4 regions of the Glutamicibacter sp. St.4D3 genome follow, and region 4 is predicted to be linked to each of the others. Evidence: riboswitches for the same ligand, from Rfam matches in the RefSeq annotation. Region 4 holds a riboswitch; each other region holds the start of a gene.
What was found. A riboswitch is a leader RNA that binds a small molecule or an ion and turns the genes downstream of it on or off. The one in region 4 is predicted to bind S-adenosylmethionine.
Positions count from the first base shown of each region.

Region 1: another riboswitch for S-adenosylmethionine. It lies ahead of AC6I21_RS03805 (bifunctional o-acetylhomoserine/o-acetylserine sulfhydrylase); the one in region 4 lies ahead of AC6I21_RS14425 (hypothetical protein).
Region 2: another riboswitch for S-adenosylmethionine. It lies ahead of AC6I21_RS15150 (flavin reductase family protein); the one in region 4 lies ahead of AC6I21_RS14425 (hypothetical protein).
Region 3: another riboswitch for S-adenosylmethionine. It lies ahead of AC6I21_RS01210 (ABC transporter ATP-binding protein); the one in region 4 lies ahead of AC6I21_RS14425 (hypothetical protein).

Region 1 is NZ_AP039380.1:830,573-836,166, reverse strand. It holds gene AC6I21_RS03815 (glycosyltransferase 87 family protein) at 1-505, opposite strand, end outside; gene metX (homoserine O-acetyltransferase MetX) at 669-1,799, opposite strand; gene AC6I21_RS03805 (bifunctional o-acetylhomoserine/o-acetylserine sulfhydrylase) at 1,804-3,150, opposite strand; SAM riboswitch class IV at 3,240-3,359, opposite strand; gene AC6I21_RS03800 (VOC family protein) at 3,549-4,193, shown strand; gene AC6I21_RS03795 (CPBP family intramembrane glutamic endopeptidase) at 4,300-5,070, opposite strand; gene AC6I21_RS03790 (phosphotransferase family protein) at 5,195-5,594, shown strand, end outside.
Region 2 is NZ_AP039380.1:3,294,418-3,300,011, forward strand. It holds gene dnaB (replicative DNA helicase) at 1-1,196, opposite strand, end outside; gene AC6I21_RS15150 (flavin reductase family protein) at 1,836-2,336, opposite strand; SAM riboswitch class IV at 2,445-2,562, opposite strand; gene AC6I21_RS15155 (acyl--CoA ligase family protein) at 2,859-4,469, shown strand; gene AC6I21_RS15160 (PQQ-dependent sugar dehydrogenase) at 4,545-5,594, shown strand, end outside.
Region 3 is NZ_AP039380.1:239,813-245,406, reverse strand. It holds gene AC6I21_RS01220 (LLM class flavin-dependent oxidoreductase) at 1-52, opposite strand, end outside; gene AC6I21_RS01215 (acyl-CoA dehydrogenase family protein) at 98-1,438, opposite strand; SAM riboswitch class I at 1,454-1,543, opposite strand; SAM riboswitch class I at 1,808-1,918, shown strand; gene AC6I21_RS01210 (ABC transporter ATP-binding protein) at 1,924-2,751, shown strand; gene AC6I21_RS01205 (aliphatic sulfonate ABC transporter substrate-binding protein) at 2,843-3,856, shown strand; gene AC6I21_RS01200 (ABC transporter permease) at 3,860-4,684, shown strand; gene acs (acetate--CoA ligase) at 4,717-5,594, shown strand, end outside.
Region 4 is NZ_AP039380.1:3,131,256-3,136,849, reverse strand. It holds gene AC6I21_RS14445 (2,3-butanediol dehydrogenase) at 1-990, shown strand, start outside; gene AC6I21_RS14440 (sensor histidine kinase) at 1,102-2,154, opposite strand; gene AC6I21_RS14435 (response regulator transcription factor) at 2,171-2,866, opposite strand; gene AC6I21_RS14430 (M15 family metallopeptidase) at 2,942-3,607, shown strand; SAM riboswitch class IV at 3,724-3,840, shown strand; gene AC6I21_RS14425 (hypothetical protein) at 3,899-4,579, shown strand; gene AC6I21_RS14420 (4a-hydroxytetrahydrobiopterin dehydratase) at 4,705-5,403, shown strand.

The DNA.
Region 1 (5,594 bases), 1.0 Mb from region 4:
TGATCTGCCCGAAGTCCAGGCTGTCCCGCCAGGGCCCGCTCACCCCGATCAGCGTGATGGCCAGCAGCACCGCCAGGCCGCGGCGGAGCTGGGTGTGGGCGAACCAGCCCAGCGCCCCGTGGCGGTGCATGTAGCCGACCGCCAAGAGCGCGGCCCCCACCAGGCACAGCAGCGTGGTGGCGGTGATCAGCACCATGCCCAGCGTCGCGGGCAGCAGCGCGAAGGGCAGGAACAAGGCGGCGGCGAACGGCGGGTAGGTGAACGGCAGGCCCCGGGTGCCCAGCTCCTGCGGCATCGGGTCATACAAGGAACGCTCGTTCAGCCCGGCGAACAGCACCTTCGCCCCTTCGCGGTACACCCGGAAGTCCAGCCCGTACAGCGGGGAGGCCAGCAGCACGATCCCCAGCGCGGCGGCCAGGCCCAGCAGGAACCAGGGCCGGCGGAACAGGGACAGCCACTGGCGCGGCGTGATGGAGGCTTGAAATCCAGGATTCTCTAAAGGCACCCGATAAGTCTATGGGGGTCCGCCCCCGCGGTGGGCCGCCCACCGCGGGGACGGCACCGCCGCCGCACGATCCGGGCCCTTTAACGCAGTGCGCGCCGGGACATCCACCGCATACTGGTGGATGTCCCGGCGCGCGCAAAAAAGCTGCTGCGTCGCAGGGCGGCTAGGCGAACACGCGCTCGGCCAGCACCCCGGCCAGCTGCACCGCGTCGGTCAGGAACCCGTCGTGGCCGATCGGCGAGTCGATGTAGTGCACCGGCGCGGCGCCGGGAATCAGCGCGGCCAGCTGCTCGGACTGCTCGGGCAGGTAGAGCCGGTCGCTGCGCACCGCGGCGATCACCGTGTTCACCCCGGCCAGCCGGGCCAGGGCGTGCTCCAGCGAGCCGAACCCGCGGGCCACGTCGTGGCTCATCAGCGCCTCGGTGAGCACCAGGTAGCTGTTCGCGTCAAAACGCCGGGACAGCTTGGCCGCCTGGTGGTCCAGGTAGCTTTCGACCATGTAGCGTCCGCGCGGCCAGCTGGCCGATCCCAGCGGGTCCTCCTGGCCCTGCCCCCTGCGTCCGAAGCGCTGCTGCAGCTCGGCCTCGGAACGGTAGGTGACGTGCGCCAGGCGCCGGGCCACCCCGAGCCCGGCGTCCGGCGCCCGCCCGGTGTGGTAGTAGTCCCCATTGGCGAAGTGCGGGTCCAGCCGGATCGATTCGCTTTGCACCTGGGCGAAGGCGATCTGTTCGGCGCTGGCCTGCGCGCAGGCGGCCATCACCACCAGGTTGCGCACCCGGTGCGGGTAGAGCACGGCCCACTCCAGGGCCCGTGCCCCGCCCATCGACCCGCCGATCACCGCGTGCCAGGTCTCGATCCCCAGCGCGTCGGCCAGCCGGGCCTCCAGGTGCACCGAGTCCTTGATGGTGGTGAACGGGAAACGCGAACCCCAGGCCCGCCCGTTGGCGTCCAGGCTGCCCGGCCCGGTGCTGCCGTTGCAGCCGCCGACGATGTTCGCCGCCACCACGTGGTAGCGGTTGGTGTCGATCGGCTTGCCGGGGCCCACGAAGTCCTCCCACCAGCCGTCGAAGTCCGAGTCCCCGCGGCTGACGTGGGCATCGCCGGTCAGCGCGTGGGTGATCAGCACCGCGTTGGAGCCCTGTGCGTCCAGTTCCCCCCAGGTTTCGTAGGCCAGCTCCACCTGCGGCAGGTAGCCGCCGGTTTCAAAGCCATACTCCCCCACCGCCGCTCGGCGCCTCATGCCGTGCACGGCGGTGCGGGTGGCCGGCCGCCCGGTCCTTGCGATCGCAGTCATCGGCTTAGCGCGCTTCGGCCAGGGTCTCGTCGGTCTGGCGGGCGGCCACGGCCGCGAAGCCCAGTTCCAGGTCGGCCAGGATGTCCTTGACGTTCTCCAGCCCCACGCTCAGGCGCACCAGCCCCGGACGCACCCCCGCGGCCAGCTGCTCGGCGTCGCTGAGCTGGGCGTGGGTGGTGGAGGCCGGGTGCACCACCAGGGAGCGCACGTCCCCCAGGTTGGCCACGTTCGAATGCAGCACCAGCGCATCGGCGAACGCCTGGCCGGCCGCGGCCCCGCCGGCCACGTCGAAGGAGACGATCGCGCCCACCCCGTTCGGCCCGTACTTGCGTCCGCGTTCGTACCACGGGGAGGAGGGCAGCCCGGCGTAGGAGACCTGCTGCACCTGCGGGTGCGCCTCCAGCCAGCGGGCCACCTGGACCGCGTTGGCCACGTGGCGCTCCATGCGCAGGGACAGGGTTTCCAGGCCCTGGGCGATCAAGAACGCGTTGAAGGGGGACACGGCCGAACCCAGGTCGCGCAGCAGCTGCACCCGCGCCTTGAGGATGTAGGCCAGGTTCGCCCCCAGTGCGCCGTCCACGCCCAGGTCGCGGGCGAAGACCAGGTTGTTGTAGGACTCATCCGGGGTGTTGAAGCCCGGGAACTTCTGCGGGTCGGCCCCGAAGTCGAAGTTGCCCGAATCCACGATCACCCCGGCGATCGCGGTGCCGTGCCCGCCCAGGTACTTCGTGGCCGAGTGGATGACGATGTCCGCGCCGGACTCGATCGGGCGGATCAGGTAGGGGGTGGACAGGGTGTTGTCCACCAGCAGCGGCACGCCGGCCGCGTGGGCGATGTCCGCGATCGCCGCAATGTCCAGCACGTCCTGGCGCGGGTTGGAGACCACCTCGCCGAACAGCGCCTTGGTGTTCGGGCGGATCGCGGCGCGCCACCCCTGCAGGTCGTCCGGGTCGGCCACGAAGCTGACCTCGATTCCCAGCTTGCGCAGCGTGTGCTTGAACAGGTTCTGGGTGCCCCCGTAGAGGCTGGGGCTGGCCACGATGTGGTCCCCCGCCTCGGCCAGGTTCAGGATCGCGAACGTGGTGGCCGCCTGCCCGGAGGCCAGCAGCAGGGCGCCCACCCCGCCCTCCAGGCTGGCGATCCGGTTCTCCACCGCCTCCTGGGTGGGGTTGCCGATGCGGGTGTAGATCGGACCCAGGTCCTGCAGCGCAAAGCGCTCGGCCGCGGTCTGCGCGGTGGGGAATTCGAAGGACGTGGTCTGGTAGATCGGCAGGGCCCGGGCCCCGGTGTGCGGGTCCGGGCTTTGCCCGGCGTGGATCTGACGGGTCTCGAATGACCAGTTTTCGCTCATGGTTTTCCTCCCATAGTTCGTTGACTATTCGGGGGTACACCACTGAAATTCACCCTAAGAGGCCGGTGGCCGGTGAGTTCTCAGGGTGTAACCCGCGCTTGTCCTTGGCACACCTAGGTGTGCAGGGCCAGGTCTTCACCCGGGGCACCCCACCGCGGTTGGAGGGTTGCCGCCCAGCAAGCCGGGGCTCGTAGCTGGGACTCATGACCTGCCACCAGTGTGCCGCAGGCGCGGCGGACGATGCAATCGGCGCTGCGTCCGCGGCGTCGCAATCGGTCACACAACAGCGCACCCCTTGCGCCGCACTTGGCACGTTCGGGCCGGAACGTCAACACCTGGAGAAATAATTAGGCGACCCTAAGTCGAGACTTGGATCACAAAAATGGCATGATGATCGCATGATGAGGCTAGATCACGTTTCGTATGCATGTGGCCCCGATGGGCTGATGGAAACCGCCGAACGCATCTCCCAGACCCTGGGCCTGGAGTTCGTCAAGGGTGGGATCCACCCACGATTCGGAACTCGCAATGTAATTTTTCCGCTGCAGCACAACCAGTACCTGGAAGTCGTCGAGGTGCTGGACCACCCGGCAAGCCTCAAGGCCCCCTTCGGGCAGGCCGTGCGCGCCCGCTCCGAACTGGGCGGGGGATGGATGGGCTGGTGCGTGTCCCTGGATGAGATGGGCCAGGCCGAGCAACGGCTGGGCCGCCAGGCCGTGCCGGGCAACCGCAAGTTCCCCGACGGGCGCGAACTGACCTGGCAGCAGATCGGCATCAAGGGCCTGATCGCCGACCCGCAGGTGCCCTACCTGCTGCGCTGGGACGACGGCACCGAGGACCTGCACCCTTCCCGCGCCCTGGACCCGGTGGGCTTCATCGATGAGATCACCATCGCCGGCTCCCGCGACCGGGTGCTGGAGTGGCTGGGCAAGCCCGATGAGGTGCAGCTGGGCGAGGTCACCATGAGCTACCAGTCCCCCAACGGGACCCCGGGCATCCTCTCGGTCACCTTCCAGACCCCCAAGGGCGAGGTCGTGCTGTAGCCAAGGACGCACGGATATAGGGGCAGGGCGTGAACCGCGAGGGTTCGCCCCCTGCCCCTGATCCGTTAACCCGCCGGCGCCGCGGCGCAAAGGCCGGGCGGCCGGCTCAGCCGCCGATCCCGATCGCCGGACCGATCAGCGCGAAGCCCACAAAGCCCACCGCGTCGAGCAGGAAGTGCGCGATCACCAGCGGCATCACCCGCCCCCACCGCAGGTACACCCAACCGAACACGGCGCCCATCACCGCGTTGCCGATGAACGGCCCGAATCCCTGGTACAGGTGGTAGCTGCCGCGCAGCAGCGCCGACCCCAGAAGCAGCGCCCAGGGGGCGATCTTCAGCGCCCGGCCGTGGGCGAAGAGGAAGGCCAGCATGAGCACCTCCTCCAGCACCGCGTGGCGGGCCGCGGACAGCAGCAGCACCGGCACCGTCCACCAATACCCCTCCAGGTTCGCCACCGACAGCGCGGTGGTCAGCCCCAGCGCCCGCCCCACCGCGTACAGGCCCAGGGTGCCCAGCCCCATCGCCAGGAACAAGCCGGCGCCCCAGGCCGCGTCTCGGCCGGGCCGGCGCAAATCGAACCCCACCTGCCGCGGCCCGAGCCCCAGACTGCGCGCCATGAAGTACAGCGCCAGCGCCACCGGCACCAGGGCGAAGGCGATGTCCAGCAGCTGGTAGGTCAGATCGAACCAGGGCCGGGCGCTGAGCGGGTTGTTCATCGAGGTGGTCTGCTCACCCAGCGGCGCGCGGGTCACCTTGTCCAGGAAGCTGACGATCGAATACACCGCGCTTTGGCCCAGCGACAGCGCCAGCACCAAAAAGATCTCGAATTTCAGCGGCCCCGCCTGCCGCGGGCCGTCTGCCAGATTGCTTTGCACCCCTTGATCCTATGCGTGCCCGCTGTGCCTGGGCTGAAGCACCGCGGTGGCTGCGATAGCGTTGGAACCGCTCGGCCCGCAGGTCCGGGCGCCGCCCCGCCCACCACATACCAAGGGAGAACCCGTGAGTCGAGCCGCCACCGATGCCGAGCTGGCCCTGGCCCGGCGCCTGGCCCCGCAGCTGTCCTGGCAAGGGGCCCGGGTGGAGGAAGGCGGGCAGTTCCACCGGGTGCTGCTGGGCAACGAGCAGGCGGTGATCCGCATGGCCCGCACCCCGCAGGCCAGCGCGGCCATGCCCCGCAGCGTGGCCCTGCACCGGGCCGTCTCCGAACGCCTTGCCTGGCAGGTGCCCACCGCGCTGGGCCCGATCGCCACTGACGCGCAAGGGCTGGCGGCGGTGGCGATGCGCTACATTCCCGGCACCGCGCACCCACCGCACCGGGGCGATGCGTGCATCCTGCGCCGGGTGGTCGATGCCCTGGCCGAGGTAGAGCTCGACACGCTGCGCCCGCTGCTGGCCGAAC
Region 2 (5,594 bases), 160 kb from region 4:
TCCTGCTCAATCGAGCCGGATTCACGCAGGTCCGAGACCATCGGCTTCTTGTCCGTACGCTGTTCCGAACCACGGTTCAGCTGCGAGAGCGCGATGAGCGGGACATCGAGCTCCTTGGCTAGCAGCTTCAGGTTACGGGAGAACTCCGAGACTTCCTGCTGGCGTGATTCAACGCGCTTGCCCGAGCTCATCAGCTGCAGGTAGTCCAGCACGATCATCTTCAGCTCGTTGCGCTGCTTCAGGCGGCGGCACTTGGCGCGGATCTCCATCATCGACATGTTCGGGGAGTCGTCGATGAATAGCGGAGCCTCATTCAACCGTCCCATGGTGGTGGCGATCTTGGTCCACTGGGCATCCTCCACCGACCCCTTGCGCAGGTCCTGCAACTGGATCGAGGCCTCCGCGGAGAGCAGACGCATCGCGATTTCATTGCGCCCCATTTCCAGGGAGAAGAACACGGTGGCCATGTTGTTCTTGATTGCCGCCGAACGCGCAAAGTCCAGGGCGAAGGTCGACTTGCCCACGGCCGGACGCGCGGCGATGATGATCATCTGCCCGCCCTGCAGGCCCTGGGTCAACTCATCAAACTCGTAAAAGCCGGTGGGGACACCGGTAATGCCGTCACCGGCGTTGGCCGCATTTTCGATCTCATCGACGGTGCCCTCGATGATCTCGCTGAGCCGGACATAGTCTTCGCTCGAGCGATTCTCCGCAACCTTGTAGACCTCGGCCTGCGCCTCGTTGACGATGGCGTCCACGTCCCCGTCCGGGGAGTAGCCCATCTGCACGATCCGGGTCCCGGCGTCGACCAGGCGGCGCAGCACGGCGCGTTCGCGCACGATCTCGGCGTAGTAACCGGCGTTCGCGGCGGTGGGCACGGACTGGATGAGGTTGTGCAGGTATGCGGCACCGCCCACCCGGACGATTTCGCCCCGCTTGGTCAGCAGGTCCGAAACGGTGACGGCGTCAGCCGGTTCGCCCCGTCCGTAGAGATCAATGATGGCCTCATAGATCGATTCATGGGCCGGACGGTAGAAGTCGTTGCCGCGGACCACCTCAATGACATCGGCGATCGCGTCCTTGGAGAGCATCATGCCGCCCAGAACCGACATTTCCGCGGCGATGTCCTGCGGCGGCGTACGCCCCGCCTCGGAGTCGCGGTTCTCGTAAGCCTGCTCAGCGCTGGCAATAGACATTCAAATCCCCTTCTACCCACCGGGAACTCGGCGACCGGTTCACCGTCCACCTCGTATCGTTCCATCGGACCCCGACAGTTAGGGGGCGCTGGGAAAACTTGTGGATATTTCAGTTCCAGAGCCAACAGTAGGCCTCTTATGTAAGGGCGTAAACTCGCTTATCCACAGGATCTGTGGACAAGCGGCAGCTATCTGTGGAAGGGGTTGTGCAGGAACTGGGGAGAACGCTGTGGATTTCCCCACTTAAACGCAACTAATACCTGATTGACTTGGTGTTTCAGGTTTTCACACGTGTGGATAAAAATTAAGTTTTCCTCCGCGGCATTGTGGGTTTTGGATCTTTTCCACAGCCGGAAAGCCCACAATTCGGGGGCGTGGAGGCGTCAACCACGGTTATCCACCCCCAATCCACAACGCTGTGGAAAGCTTTGTGGATTACTTCAGATCTAAAAACTCGCTACTCATCGCAGGACCACCCATCACGGTCCCTCGGATGCGGGGCTTCGTCCACAGATCCCCGGCCTGCCTCATCTCGGGACTGTGCACTGCGCCTGACACGCAACCCGGTTTGAAGCGGTTAACGTAATGAATCCCACCGCGACGTACGACGCAGTGGGATTCATCGATGCCGCCCTGCCATTAGACCAGGGCCGGCACCTTGAGGGTGTGGAAGGCGGAATCATGGAAGATCGACGGGGTGTGCGCCGAGGCCTGGTGGCCGTGCACCTGCAGCAGGACGACCCAGTGGTCCCCGGCTTCAACCTCGTTGTAGATGGAGGTATCGAGCCAGAGGGTGGATTCCTCGATGAACAACGCCTGCTGCTCGGTGATGTGGGTGTGCAGCCCGGCGAAGCGGTCACCCTTCTTCGAGGCGATCTGGGCGCAGACCCCCTCGTTGCGGCTGCTGAGCACCGAGACCCCGATACGCTGTGCCCGCCGCAGCTTCGGCCAGGTGTTGGAGGTCTTCTGCACGGCGAACATCACCAGCGCCGGATCCAGGGAGACCCCAACGGTAAACGAGGAGGCAACAATTCCGGTCTTGACGCCATCGATTTCGGCGCACAACGCCGCGACGCCCGAGGGGTGCTGGGCGAAGACCTTGCGCAGGGTCAACGGGTCGAGATCCTGATTCAATGACATGATTCGTATCCTTAGCATCAGGCCCACCGTGGTCGGCGACGGTCGAATGCCCATAGCGCCGCAGGGCCAAGCTGCTGCACTGTGGATTCGAAGGTTTTACGCCTCGGTGTGCGGTACTTGTTCCACGCGGTGGCGCGCGGAACCGAATCCTCACCTGGAGCACCCCACTACCGTTTAGAGGGTTGCCGGCCAGCTAGCCAGGGCTTGTCAGCTGACGCTCTTGATTCTGTCTACGACACTATGGCCCGTCGCGGCGTAACGTCAAACATTTCCTGTCTTATACCGCAATCTTCGACATATTGTTTCGCCCGCCCCCTCCTTCCGCTAGGCTCGCCGCCGATAATTTCGCCCGGCGCAGCTCAGCAACGGACACCGCCTCCTACGCTGGTCGCCCCGCGGGCGCCGTTGAGCGCAATGGCACGCAGTTTCTTTGTCTGGGGTTCAGTTTCATGCCACGATGTCTTGCGAGGTGCCCTGCGTCACAGTGCGGGGCCGGATAGTTACCGACCCCGAGGAGCCCCCATGGCATCGTTGCTGGCCAACCACTCAGAATTGACTCCCCTGCGCTTCCTGGAACGCTCCGTGGAGGTCTACCCGGAGAAAACCGCGGTGATTCACGGTTCGCGCAGCTACACCTGGGCCCAGTTCGAGGAGCGCGTCCAGCGGCTGGCCCAGGTGCTGGCCCAACGCATTTCCCCGGGCGACCGGGTCGCGGTGCTGGCCCCGAACACCCCGGAAATGCTGGCCGCCCACTACGCGGTCCCGCTGGCCGGCGGCATCCTCGTTGCCCTGAACACCCGCCTGGCCGCCCACGAGCTGCAGTACATCTTGTCGCACGCCGAGGCCCGGCTGCTGTTGGCGGACACCGAGCTGCTGGGCAACACCGCACGGCTGCGCCAGGAGGTGGCGAGCCTGGAGGCGCTGATCGAGGTCACCGACGACCAGTACACCGGCCCGCGCCCCCAGGTGCCGGTCGACGCGGTGTTGGAGGACCTGCTGCGCCACGCCCCCGCCGGCCGCCTGCCCTATGCGGTCGGCGACGAGCGGGCCCCGATCTGCCTGAACTACACCTCCGGGACCACCGGCAAGCCCAAGGGGGTGCTGTATTCACACCGCGGCACCTATCTGAACGCGCTGGGTGAGGCGTTCCACCAGCAAATGGACGCGCACACCCGCTACCTGTGGACGCTGCCGATGTTCCACTGCAACGGCTGGTGCACGCCCTGGGCGGTAACCGCCGCCGGCGGCACCCACCTGTGCCTGCGGGCGGTGCGCGAGGACGCCGTCTGGGATGCCATCGACCAGCTGGGCACCACCCACCTGTGCGGGGCACCAACCGTGTGCTCGATCATCGCCGACGCGCCCCGGGCTCACCGTGTGGGCCAGCCGCTGCGCATCACCACCGCCGGCGCTCCCCCGTCACCGGCCATCATTGGCAAGCTGCACCGGCTGGGCATCGAGGTGGTGCACGTCTACGGGTTGACCGAGGTCTACGGCCCGTACACGATCTGCGAGTACCAGCAGCACTGGGATGAGCTGGACGCCGAGCAGCGGGCCGCCAAGCTCTCCCGGCAGGGGGTGGGCATGGTGACCGCGGAGTCCGCCCGCGTAGTGGACCTGGACATGAACGACGTGCCGGCCGACGGACAGAGCATGGGCGAAATCGTGCTGCGCGGCAACAACGTAATGATCGGCTACTACAAGGACGAGCCGGCCACCGAACAGGCCTTCGCCGGGGGCTGGTTCCACACCGGGGACCTGGGCGTGATGCACCCGGACGGCTACATCCAGCTGCGCGACCGGGCCAAGGACATCATCATCTCCGGCGGGGAGAACATTTCCACCGTGGAGGTCGAGCAGGTGCTGGCCAGCCACCCGCAGGTGCTGGATGTGGCGGTGGTGGGCATCGCGGATGAGAAGTGGGGCGAACGCCCCATCGCCTACGTCATCCGGGCCAGCGGCTCACAGGTGGATGAGGCGGCCCTGATCGCCCACGCCCGCGAACAGCTGGCCGGGTTCAAGGTGCCGCGCACCATCGTTTTCCCGCAGGATTTGCCGCGCACCTCCACGGGCAAGGTGCAAAAGAACGTGCTGCGCACCCTGCCGCTGCCCTCCGCGGCCACCACGCGCTAAACCCGGCGCGCGGTGGGCTGACGTGCCGGCGCCTGGCTTGCTACGCTGTTGCTCCCCGGGGTTGAGGAGGGCAGCATGCGAGGCCGACACTGCTGGTACCCGCTGGCCGCCCTTTGCCTGCTGCTGGTCGCCTGCAGCGGGCCGGTGCCAATCCCGCCGGCCGCCCCGCAAAGCGACGCCAGCCCCACCGCCAGCGGGCCCACCGGGCCCTCCCCCGCGCACCGCGCGGAGGTCTCGGTCATCACCCGGAACCTGCAGGCCCCGTGGTCGATCTGCCGGGCCATGGACACGACGCTGGTCAGTGAACGGGACACCGCCCGGATCCTGGAGGTCGACACCGCCGGGCGCCAGCGCACAGTGGGTACCGTGCCGGGGGTGCGCTTGGGCGGTGAGGGCGGGCTGCTGGGGCTCGCGTTCGCCGAACCGGACCAGCTCTACGCCTATTCGACCGGAGCCACCGGCAACCGGATCCAGCGTTTCACGCTGCACGGTAAGCCCGGCTCGCTGCGTCTGGGACAGCAGCGGACGGTCATCGATGAGCTGCCCTCCGCCGGGATCCACAATGGCGGGCGGATCGCCTTCGGGCCGGATGGCAAGCTCTACGCGGGGGTCGGGGACGCCGCGCAGCCGGACGCCGCGCAGGACCCCGAGAGCCTGGGCGGCAAGATCCTGCGCCTGGAACCCGATGGCGGCATCCCTGCGGACAACCCGTTCCCCGGTTCGGCCGTCTACAGCCTGGGCCACCGCAACGTGCAGGGCCTTGCCTGGGACGGGCGGGGCCGGATGTACGCCAGCGAGTTCGGGCAGAACACCTTCGATGAGCTGAACGAGATCCGTGCGGGAGGCAACTACGGCTGGCCGCAGGTGGAGGGCCAGGCCGAACGGCGCGACCGGCGGTTCACCGACCCGATCGCGCAATGGCCCACCGGGCAGGCCAGCCCCAGCGGGATCGCGATCGCCGACGGGTGGGTGTACCTGGCCAACCTGCGCGGGCAGCGGTTGCGCCGCGTGGAGCTGGCCAACCCGCAGCACCAGCAGGAGCTGCTCACCGGCCAGGGGCGATTGCGCGCGGTGCTGGAGGTCGGGCCGGGACAGCTGTGGGTGCTGACGAACAACACCGACGGG
Region 3 (5,594 bases), 450 kb from region 4:
CACAGTTCATGTCAAAGGCGTTGAACAGGATTTCGCGGGGTGTGCGGCTCATGGCGGTCCTTCTTTCAGGGGTTTGATTCGATGGTGGCGGGCGGGACTAGCGGAAGCTGACCTGACCCGGGGCGGGGACGTCCCCGGTGGCGTTCAGCCGCACCGGGGGCACCGCGTTGATCTCGTAGTCGCCCACGATGCGGGATTTGTAGATGGCGGGGTTGTGGGTGGCGATGGTGCGGGCGTTGCGCCAGTGCCGGTCCATGTTGCAGCTGGCCTTGGTGGCCGAGGCGCCCAGCGGGTCAAAGAGCTTGCTGGTCACCCCGATGGTCAGCGGCTGGGTGACCGATTGGGCGCGGTTGGCGGCCAACTCGCACACCGCATAGCGTTCGGCGGGGCTCAGGTTGGCGTCGGCCAGGGCGGCCTCGACCTCCAGCACCGCGCCCATCACCACCGACTCGATGGCGAATACCTCGGCCGAGACCTCCCCCACGACCTGCAGGACCTGCGGTTCGTGGCGGACCGGGACCCCGGTGCCGGTGCTGAAGCTGCGGGTGCGCAGCTGGACCGAGGAGCGCAGGTCATTCAGCGCCGCGCGGGCCACGCCGGCCTGCACGGCCAGCAGCACCAGCTGGAAGATCGCCGATTCGGTGTCGTTCTCATGCTGCGGGATGAAGCTGTCCACCGGGACCCGCTCGAACGTGGTGGTGCCGGTGCCCGTCAGCTGCTGGCCGAACCCGTCCCAGTCATCCAGGATCCGCACCCCGGAATGCTGGGTGGCCACGACGGCGATCTGCCGACCGGGCAGCTGCGGGTGGGCCACGGCCACCATGGTCCAGTCGGCAAAGATGGTCCCGGTGCAGTAGTACTTCTCCCCGGTGACGAACCAGCGGCCCTCGTGCTCGGTGGCCGTGGTGTTCAGACTGCCCAGCCGGTTGCCGCCGCGTTCGGTGTAGGCGTTGCCCACAATGTGCCCGGCGGAGATCCGCTCCAGCCATTTGGCCTGCAGCGACTGGTCCTCGAAGGCCAGCACGTCTTCGACGAAGGCCAGGTGGGCACGCCAGAGCTGGGCGATGTGGGAGTCGGCTTCGGCCAGTTCAATCAGCAGGCGGAAGACATCGGACATGCGGGCACCGTACCCGCCGCGGTCCACCGGGACGCGCAGGGCCCCGAAGCGTTCCCGGTTCAGCAGCCCCACTTGCTCAAAGGGCAGGATGCGCTCCCGGTCCCGGTGGGCTGCGCCCTCGGCGATTTGCGCGAAGACCGGTCGGAAGGTGGCGGCCAGGCGTTCATATTGTTCGTCGGCCCCAGGCCCCGGGGTGATCTTCAGCAGCTGCCGCTCGGGCAGCTGCTCGGGATGCTGGTCCAGATCCACGGCGTTGCCGGCAGGGGCCTGGGCAGGGTCGGACAGCGTGTTGAAGTCCGGTTGGGGTTCGCCGAATGACATGCAAGAGCCTCAATTCTTCCATCGGTCCTGGCGGTAGCACCGGCCCGCATGGGGTGGTTGCTGCGGCGTCGTGGAGCCAGATCTCTCGGCCGCTCTGGATGGTTCATCTCATTTGTACCGGCGGTGACGAAGCCGGCTCAAGGCCGGCCGTCATATTTCGGGGCATGAAGCGCAGATGACGTCGAACGCCCGGATCGCGCGAATGGGCAAGACGTTACAGCCTGACCCCGTCAAGCGGCAGAATGATGCAGAATCCACAAGGGATCAAAGAAATACCAGAATTACCGGCCCCGGAAACGTACGCTTCGAAGATTCGTCACATTACGAACGATTTGCCTTCCATCCGTTCGGGACGATTACATGGTGGCGTAACCATCCCGAGCGGCCGAGAGATCTGGCTCGTTGACGCCGCAGCAACCACCATGACGGGGAGAAGGCCTCTTCCTGCATGGACGGTGCTAACGCCAGAAGCGATGGAGATGACAATGAGTACTGTCCTTGTGTCGCCCACACCCGTGGCGCCATCCACTGCCCGATCGGTTCAGTTCCACAACCTGGGGCGTTCGTTCACCGCAGGCCGGCAGACCCGCACGGTCCTGTCAGGCATCGACCTGCAGATCACCGCCGGTCAGGTGGTGGCCATCCTCGGCGCCAGCGGCTGCGGCAAGTCCACACTGCTGCGCACCGTCAGCGGCCTGGATCACCCCAGTGTCGGCCAGGTCCGCATTGGCGGCCACGCCGTGGAGGGAATCGATGACCGCTGTGCGGTGGCGTTCCAGGAACCCCGGTTGCTGCCGTGGCGGACGGTGCGCCAAAACATCGCCCTGGGCCTGTCTCCGCAGCTGACAGCCCAGGCCGGCCGCGAGCTGATCGCCGAGCTGCTGGAACTGACCGAACTCACCCACGCGGCGGAACTTCGTCCACGCGAGATTTCCGGGGGCATGGCCCAGCGCGTTTCACTGGCCCGCGCCCTGGCACGGCGCCCCGGGGTCCTGCTGCTGGACGAACCGTTCGGCGCGCTGGATGCCCTGACCCGCCTGAAAATGCAGGATCTGCTGCTGGACATCCACCGTTCGTTCCCGACCACGGTGCTGATGGTCACCCATGACGTGGACGAGGCCCTGAGCCTGGCCGACCGCGTCATTGTCCTGGGGCACCGGCGGCCGAACGCGGAGCAGAAGCAGAACGGGGCCGGGGTCATCGAGGACCTGATCCTGAACTCCCCCAGGCCCCGCAACCGGACGGGTTCCGGATTCACCACCCAGCGCGCGCATCTGCTGCAGCTGCTCGGTGTCGACCCGTCGGGCCATTAACCCCCGCGCCGCGTCGCCTTCCTGTCCACCCCTCACCCTTGCGTCCGGGCCTACTCCCGTGCGCCGCCGAACCCACCCGCTAAGGATTCCCATGTCAAAATTCACCCTGTCCCGCCGTTGCGCATTCACCTTCGCCGCCGTCGCATTGGCCGCGAGCAGCCTCAGCGGCTGCGCCGGGGAGAACGCCGCTGCCGGTGAGACCCTGACCCTCGACTATGCGACCTACAACCCCCTGAGCCTGGTGCTGAAGGAAAAGGGATGGCTGGAGGATGCGCTGGCCGACGACGGCATCAGCGTCGAATGGATCCAGTCGGCCGGGTCAAACAAGGCCAACGAGGCACTGCGTGCGGACGCCATCGACGTGGGTTCCACCGCCGGCTCCGCCGCCCTGCTGGCCCGCTCCAACGGTTCCCCGATCAAGACGATCGCGTTGTACTCGCAGCCCGAATGGTCAGCACTGGTCGTGGGCAAGGATTCACCGGTTTCCTCGGTCGCCGACCTGAAGGGCAAGCAGGTCGCGGCCACCAAGGGCACCGACCCCTACTTCTTCCTGCTGCAGGCCCTGCAGGAGGCGGGATTGGGGGAAAAGGACATCACGTTGCAGAACGTGCAGCACGCCGACGGGCGCACCGCTTTGGCCAACGGCTCGGTGGATGCCTGGAGCGGACTGGACCCGATCATGGCGTCCGCCGAACAGGACGGTGCACGCCTGCTGTACCGCAACCTGGACTTCAACACCTATGGGGCGCTCAACGCCCGCGAGGACTTCCTCAAGGACAGCCCGGAAGTGGCGCAGACCGTGGTTGACGCCTATGAGAAGGCGCGCCAGTGGGCCGGCAGCCACCCGGAGGAAACCGCGCAGATCCTGGCCGATGTCGCCGGACTGGACGCTCAGGTCGCCGACACGGTCATCTCCGAGCGATCCAACCTCGACGTGGCGGCGGTCCCGGACGAGAAGTTCGTTCAGGTGCTGGGCAACATTGGGCCGGTGTTTGTCGACAGCGGCGATGTGAAGAGCCAAGCCGAGGTGGACGCCGCACTGGACACCCTGGTTGACGACCAGTTTGCCCGGCAGGCCGATGCCTCACAGATTGCGGGTGAATAGGCGATGACCGCTCCTGTTGACCAGCAGCCGGCCACCACACAAGCCGATGCCCCGCGCGCCGGACTGCTCGCCGCACTGCTGGGGCTCCCGCACTGGCTAGTGGGCCTGGTTGTCCCCGCCCTGGTCCTGGTGGCGTGGCAGTTGGCCACGACAAGCGGACTGGTGCCCTCCTATGCGCTGCCCACCCCGGCCTCCGTCATCACCGCCGCCGTTGACCTGCTGGAGCGCGGTGAGCTGTGGACCCACATAGGCATCTCCGCCCAGCGGGTCCTGTTGGGCTTTGCCGCCGGTTCGCTGCTGGGCCTGGTCTTCGGTGCCCTGGTGGGACTATCGAAGCTGGCCGATGCCCTGCTGAGCCTGAGCATCGGGGCGCTGCGCGCGGTCCCGTCACTGGCCTGGGTTCCGCTGCTGGTGCTGTGGATGAAGATGGGTGAGGACTCCAAGGTCACCCTGATCATCATCGGCGCCTTCTTCCCGGTCTTCACCACCGTCTCCCTGGCGCTGCGCCACGTGGATCCCCAGCTGGTGGAGGCGGCCCGCTCCTTTGGCTACCGGGGCCTGCGCCTGCTGCGCACCGTTCAGCTGCCGGCCGTGGTTCCCGCCATCTTCTCCGGGCTGCGCCTGGCCCTGGCCCAGGCATGGCTGTTCCTGGTGGCGGCCGAACTGCTCGGCGCCTCCATGGGCCTGGGGTTCCTGCTCACCGATTCCCAAAACAATGGGCGCATTGACCGCCTGATCCTGACCATCATCTTGCTGGCGATCTTTGGCAAACTCACCGATGCCCTGCTGTCCATCGCCGAACGCAAGGCCATTGCCCGCTGGGCCTAGGGCCCGCGACCACGTGTAAAGGATTTTCTTCGATGACAACCATCGACCTGACCTCCGAGGAAAGCACCGACGAAGCCACCCGCCAGCGCTTCTGGGATGAAGCGGCGAACCTGCTGGACTGGGACACCCGATGGCACACCACCTCCCGGATCGTTGCCGCCGACCCCGCCGCCGAACGCGGCCCGCAGATTTCCTGGTACCTGGGCGGCACGCTGAACGCCGCCGTGAACTGCGCGGACCGTCATGTGGCGGCCGGCCGCGGTGAGAAGGTGGCCCTGTACTTCGAGGGGGAACCCGGGGACCGGGAGACCGTCACCTACCGGGAACTGGCCGAACGGGTATGCCAGGCCGCGAACGCGCTGACCGAACTGGGGATCGGGAAGGGTGACCGGGTGGTCATCTACCTGCCGGTGCTGGTGGAGACGGTGGTCATCACCCTGGCCTGCGCCCGCATTGGCGCGATCCACTCCCTGGTTTTCGGCGGGTTCTCCGCCGCGGCCCTGAAGTTCCGGGTCGAGGACACCGCAGCGAAGCTGCTGGTCACCACGGACGGCCAGTTTCGCCGCGGCGCCGCCGTCCCGGTCAAGGACAACGCGGACGCGGCGGTGGCCAGGGAGAACAACATTGAGAACGTGCTGGTGATCCGGCGCACCGGGTGCGACATCGCCTGGACCGAGGGACGGGACGTGTGGTGGCACGAGCTGGTGGACAGCCAGCCCACCGAGCACCAGGCCCAGGCGTTTGACGCCGAAACCCCGCTGTTCATCATGTACACCTCCGGGACCACCGGCAAGCCCAAGGGGCTGGTGCACACCACCGGCGGCTACCTGACCCAGGCCGCCTACAGCCACAACCTGTTGTTCGCCAACCCGGACCCGGCGCTGCGCGAGCTGGACGTGCACTGGTGCAC
Region 4 (5,594 bases):
GGGACTGTAGCCATTGATGTTGCATGGTGCGGCATCTGCGGTACCGACCTGCATGAGTACCTCGAAGGACCGATTTTCGTTCCTCCCGCAGGACATCCGCATCCGATTTCCGGCGAATCCGCTCCAGTCACCCTGGGCCACGAGTTCTCGGGAACGATTGCCGCTCTGGGCGAAGGGGTCACGGACCTCGAAGTGGGACAGAATGTGGTTGTTGAGCCCTACATCATCGGTGACGATGTAGATACCAGTGAGGGCCAGCCCTACCAGCTGTCCGAGAACATGAATTTCATTGGCTTGGGTGGCCGCGGTGGTGGTCTGGCAGAGAAGATCGTGGTGGAACGCCGCTGGGTACACCCAGTCGGTGACATTCCGCTGGATCAAGCAGCCTTGATCGAGCCGCTCTCTGTGGGACATCACGCGTTCGTTCGTTCAGGTGCAAAGGCGGGACAGGTCGCTATCGTTGGCGGTGCAGGTCCGATCGGTCTGCTGACCGCCGCAGTGCTGAAGGCCGAAGGCTTGACCGTATACATTTCCGAGCTCTCCGAAGCCCGTAAGGCCAAGGCTCGGGAAACCGGCGTTGCCGATGAGATCTTTGATCCCCGCGAGGTGGATGTTGCGGAAGAGATCCGTGAACTGACCGGCGGTAAGGGTGCTGACGTCGGTTTCGAGTGCTCCTCGGTGCCAGTGGTGCTGGACATGCTGATCGACGCCGTGCGGCCAGCCGGCGTGATTGTGAACGTCTCGATCTGGGGTCGCAAGCCCGAGGTCGATATGCCGAACCTGGTGCTGAAGGAAATCGATCTACGCGGAACCATTGGTTACGCCAACGATCACCCGGACACCATCGAGTTGGTCTCCAGCGGCAAGCTTGATCTGGCTCCGTTCATTACCGGACGCATTGGCCTGGACGAGCTGGTCTCCGAAGGCTTTGACCAGCTCATCAACAACAATGAGCATCACGTGAAGATCATTGTGAACCCCCGGGCCTAGTCCCTACCGGGCAACTAAGCCGGCCTTTTAGAGAGGCGCGGAAGCAAGAACTCCTTGCTTCCGCGCCTCTTATGCACTTACACGGTCTTTCAAATGACCGGCTCTGCAACGCTAATCCGGCAGCTCAACGACAATCCGCAGACCGCCAGAAGTACGCGCCGTCAATGAGAACGAACCGTGGTGGGCTTTGACAATGCTGGCGGCGATCGCCAGTCCCAGGCCGACACCGGCCTCGTCGTCTGATCGTGCGCGCTTGGCGCTACGCTGGAATGGCTCTGTCAGTGTGTTCACCAGCTCGGGCGGCAGGTGCTCGCCCGTATTCTCCACCGTCAAAATGCCCCTTCCTGCCGCGTTTCCAGTGGTGATCCACACCGTTCCGTTCTCAGGCAGATTGTGCACAATTGCGTTGTGAATCAGGTTGATGATCAGCTGTTGCAGCAGCGGGGGAGAGCCGTGGGCGATCGCAACCTCACTGGCGACTTCCAAACCAACGACGCGTTTTTCTGCCAGGGGCAGCAGGGTTTCCGTGGCTTCTTCGACCAGCAACGACAGGTCGACTATTTCTGGGGTAAAGGACTTCTGTCCGGCTCGGGTCAGCCACAGCAACGACTCGGTCAGTTCGATGGCCCGCTTGTTGACTGTCCCCAACCGCTGGAGGAGCTCACCGGTGTCTATGTCCGTCTCTTTGCCGGCGACATCCAACAGTGTTTGGGTGATGGCCAATGGGGTGCGCAATTCGTGGGACGCATTGGCGGCGAATCGTTGCTGCTCCGCGACGTGTGCTTCCACTTCCTCCAGCATGGTGTCGAAGGCTTCAGCAAGCTCCCCGAATTCATCGTTGCGACCAGGGAGGTGAATCCGACGGGCGAGGTCACCCTCGGCCACGGCGCGGGTGGTTTGCGTGATGCGATCCAAGGGGGCAAGCATTCGACCGGCGAGGAACCAGCCTCCAATGAGCCCAAAACCCAGCAGGAAGAGCAGCACGCCGGTGGCCGCGGGTCCAAAGGCATCAAGTAGATCCGAGCGGTTCGGGACGAAACCTCTAGCGCTGTCGATGTTCCCCTCGGGAACATAACGCAGCAGGAAAACCCAGACGGCGGTGAGCAGCAGCGCGCCAGCCAACATCAGAAAACCGACGTAGCTTAAAGTGAGCTTCAGTCGCACGCTCAGCCCTTTTGGCTTATTCACTGTCCAACACCATAGGTACTTCACTGTCCGGGGCTTCGATGCAATATCCGACCCCTGGAACTGGTGCGATCACCCACGGTTCGCCCAGACGTTTCCGCAAGGCTGAGACCGTAATGCGCACCGCATTGGTGAAGGGATCGGCATTCTCATCCCATGCTCGTTCCAGCAGCTCCTCCGCGCTGACCACTCCGCCTTCTGCTCCCATGAGGACTTCCAATACCGCGAACTGCTTGCGTGTTAAAGCCACATAGCGGCCTTCTCGGTAGACCTCGCGGCGAAAGGGATCCAGCCTTACTCCAGCTATTTCGCGGACCGGAGGGCGGTGATGAGCCCGGCGCCGACTCAATGCCCGCAGGCGCATCGCCAGTTCCTGGAGCTCAAATGGCTTCGTCAGGTAGTCATCCGCGCCCAATTCAAAACCTGAGGCCTTCTCATCGAGCCGGTCGGCGGCGGTCAGCATCAGGATCGGCAAACCGGTACCGGAGGCCACGATGGAACGGGCCACTTCATCGCCGGAGGGGCCGGGAATGTCACGGTCGAGGATGGCGATCTTGTAGGCATTGATCTCCAAAAGTTCCAAGGCCGTATCACCGTCCCCGGCGATATCTGCAGCGATGGCTTCCAAGCGCAATCCGTCCCGGATCGCCTCCGCCATCAGGAGTTCGTCCTCGACGATCAGTACACGCATAGCCCCAATCGTACGAGCCGGAACATATCGCGGGCATATCAAAATTTCGATACGGCCCGGCAACAGGACGCCGCCTTGACTGGTTTCATGAGAAAAATGCGACTGGCCAAGCACCGCAAGAAATCCCTCCTGACCAAAATCATCCTGGTGCTTCTGGCGCTGCTTACCACCCTGTGGGTGCTTGCCCTGGCCCTAACGCTCGGAACCCGCAGTGACTGGAGTCCCTCATCCATGGCGGCAACCGTGACTTCGGTGGTCCAGGGAGGACAAGAGCCAAGGGCAGGTGCGTTAGGGGTGGCTGGTGGGGATGTGCCTTCAGGAACCACCCTGAAGTCCCAGGTACCAGCCGTGCACTACTTGAGTCCGGACCTGCGCGAGGCGATGAATGAGGCAGAATCCGACGCCGCCAAGGATGACATCAAGTTCATCGTCAACAGTGGCTGGCGCTCGGAAGCATTTCAGCAGCAACTGCTGGCCGAAGCGGTAGACCGGTATGGGTCGAAGCGTGAAGCCGCCCGGTGGGTTGCAACTGCGCAGACTTCACCGCATGTTTCCGGCAATGCGATAGACATCGGATCCTATGACGCGCGGGCGTGGCTAGGCCAGCATGGTCGCTACTACGGACTGTGCACGGTGTACGAAAATGAGCCGTGGCACTTTGAGCTGCGCCCGGAAGCGGTCAGCCAGGGCTGCCCCGCCCCGTACACGGATCCGACAGAAGACCCTCGGCTGCAGCGCTAGAAACACGAATTAGGTGACAAGTGGACCGTTCCTTCGATAATGAACAATCCACAGTGAGCAATCGCGGCCTACGCGGACGCCAAACCGTCGGACCGGACGCATAGGATGATTCCCAGGTTCACGAGCTGCAGCGATAAGTACCTGGCTTGCTGCACGGCAACCCTCCTCAACCGAGCGGGGTGCCCCAGGGGAAGAACCGGTCCGCGGCACCAGCCGCCGGGCAAGTCGGTGGATGCCGCGGCGGAGATAAATCCTCCGTCGCCGGGTCCTCCCATGCGAGGGGAACAACAATTGTCTGAAAACGAACGCAGCCAGCACGAGAACTTCAACAAGGAACATGCGCAGGACTTCGAGGCCTGGCGCCGGGAGCTTTACGGTGATGATGTTGTTGGCACGGAATCGGCCGCGAAGATCTATCAGGCCATGAGACTGCGTGCCGACGGCCGGGCCGAGCTGGTTCGGGGAGGCCCGCTAGAGATTCCGGTCGACAAGTACGGTCTGCCGGCAGGCATCAAGGGAAATGAACCAACGGTAAGGGAACAACTGGACCTGCGGTGGGATGCCGCACTGTTGGAAAACCCGTACGCTCCACCGTACCTCCCGCGTCCGAAGGGAAATTGGCGCATCGTCAAGAGCCAACGGTCCGCAATGCTGCTGGATGGCGAACTGTACCGCGGGCATGACACGGAACGGTACATCCACAAGTGGATGCGCGCCGGGTTTACCCCGGAACTGTACTGTCTATTGCACGCGAAGCTTGAAAGCGTCGTGGAGCGCTGCCGGAGCAAGGCGAAGTGGGCAGGGCGTGAGGATTGGTTCGAGGGCCGGTTGGCCGAACTGAATCTTTCCAGCGGGAGCCTCGGAGCGAACGGTGCGAACCTCAACCCCGAGCACTGGCAGGACCTGCCGGGCCTGCTGGTCCGCCTGCCGATCTCGGTAGCGGTGGAGAAGATCCTCCTGCTGGGTATGTAGACCGGGACAGGGGGGAGGCCTGCTACGACGAGCGACGGCGCGTTCGACGCGCAACGCTGGCAATTGGCTAAGGGGCCTTCTTTCTTCTTCAGGGGAGCGGCAAGCTGAGGACGACCGTGGCCATTATGGTCACGGTCGTTGGCTCCATCCGCAGAGAGGCAAGAACAATGTCAGGCAAAGATGTGCTGTCATCAGACGAAATTCAGGCACGGCTCTCACAATTGCCGCACTGGCGCTACGGGCTGGGGTCCTTGCGGACCGCTTTCAAGTGCCCGAGCTCGGCCGCCGCGATTCAGCTCGTGTCGGCGATTGGCGCGCTGGCCGAGGAAGCCGGACATCATCCGGACGTGGACTGGCGTTATGACACGGTGTTCGTCAACCTGGTGTCCCATGATGTCGGCGGAGTAACGTCACGGGACTTCACCCTGGCCACCCAGATCTCCGATCAGGCCGAAAACTTTGGTGCCCAAGTGGACCTGGGCCTGGTCCGGACGGTGGAAATCGCCATCGATACCGAAAACCCGCAACAGATCTCCAAGATCTGGCAGGCGGCCCTGGGCTATGAACAGGCGGCGGACGGTGCGCTGACCGACCCGCATGGCCGTGGCCCGGCCATCTGGTTCCAGGAGACCCAGACGCCGAACCAGAACCGATTCCACGTTGATGTAACGGTGCCCCACAGCCACAGTGGCGACCTGCTGGAAACCTTGAAAACCACCGACGCGGAGTTCGACTACGAGTACGCGCCAAGTTGGGTGATTGTCACGGACAAGCAGGGCAACCGGCTGTGCATTTGCACCGAGGCCGAGTCCGGCCGCGAATAGTCCGTTGCGTGGTGCAGCGTCGCTGCATCTGCGTGGCACGAAGATGAAATGGTGATGTCGACGGGAACGGTACTCGGCTGAACCAGCAGTGCAGGACCTACCGGGCGCGACTGCTGCCCGACCCAATATTGGCCGATGGTAGGAGCGACCATGGCTTTCTTTCGCAGGCGTACATCAGGCAGCAGGAAAAC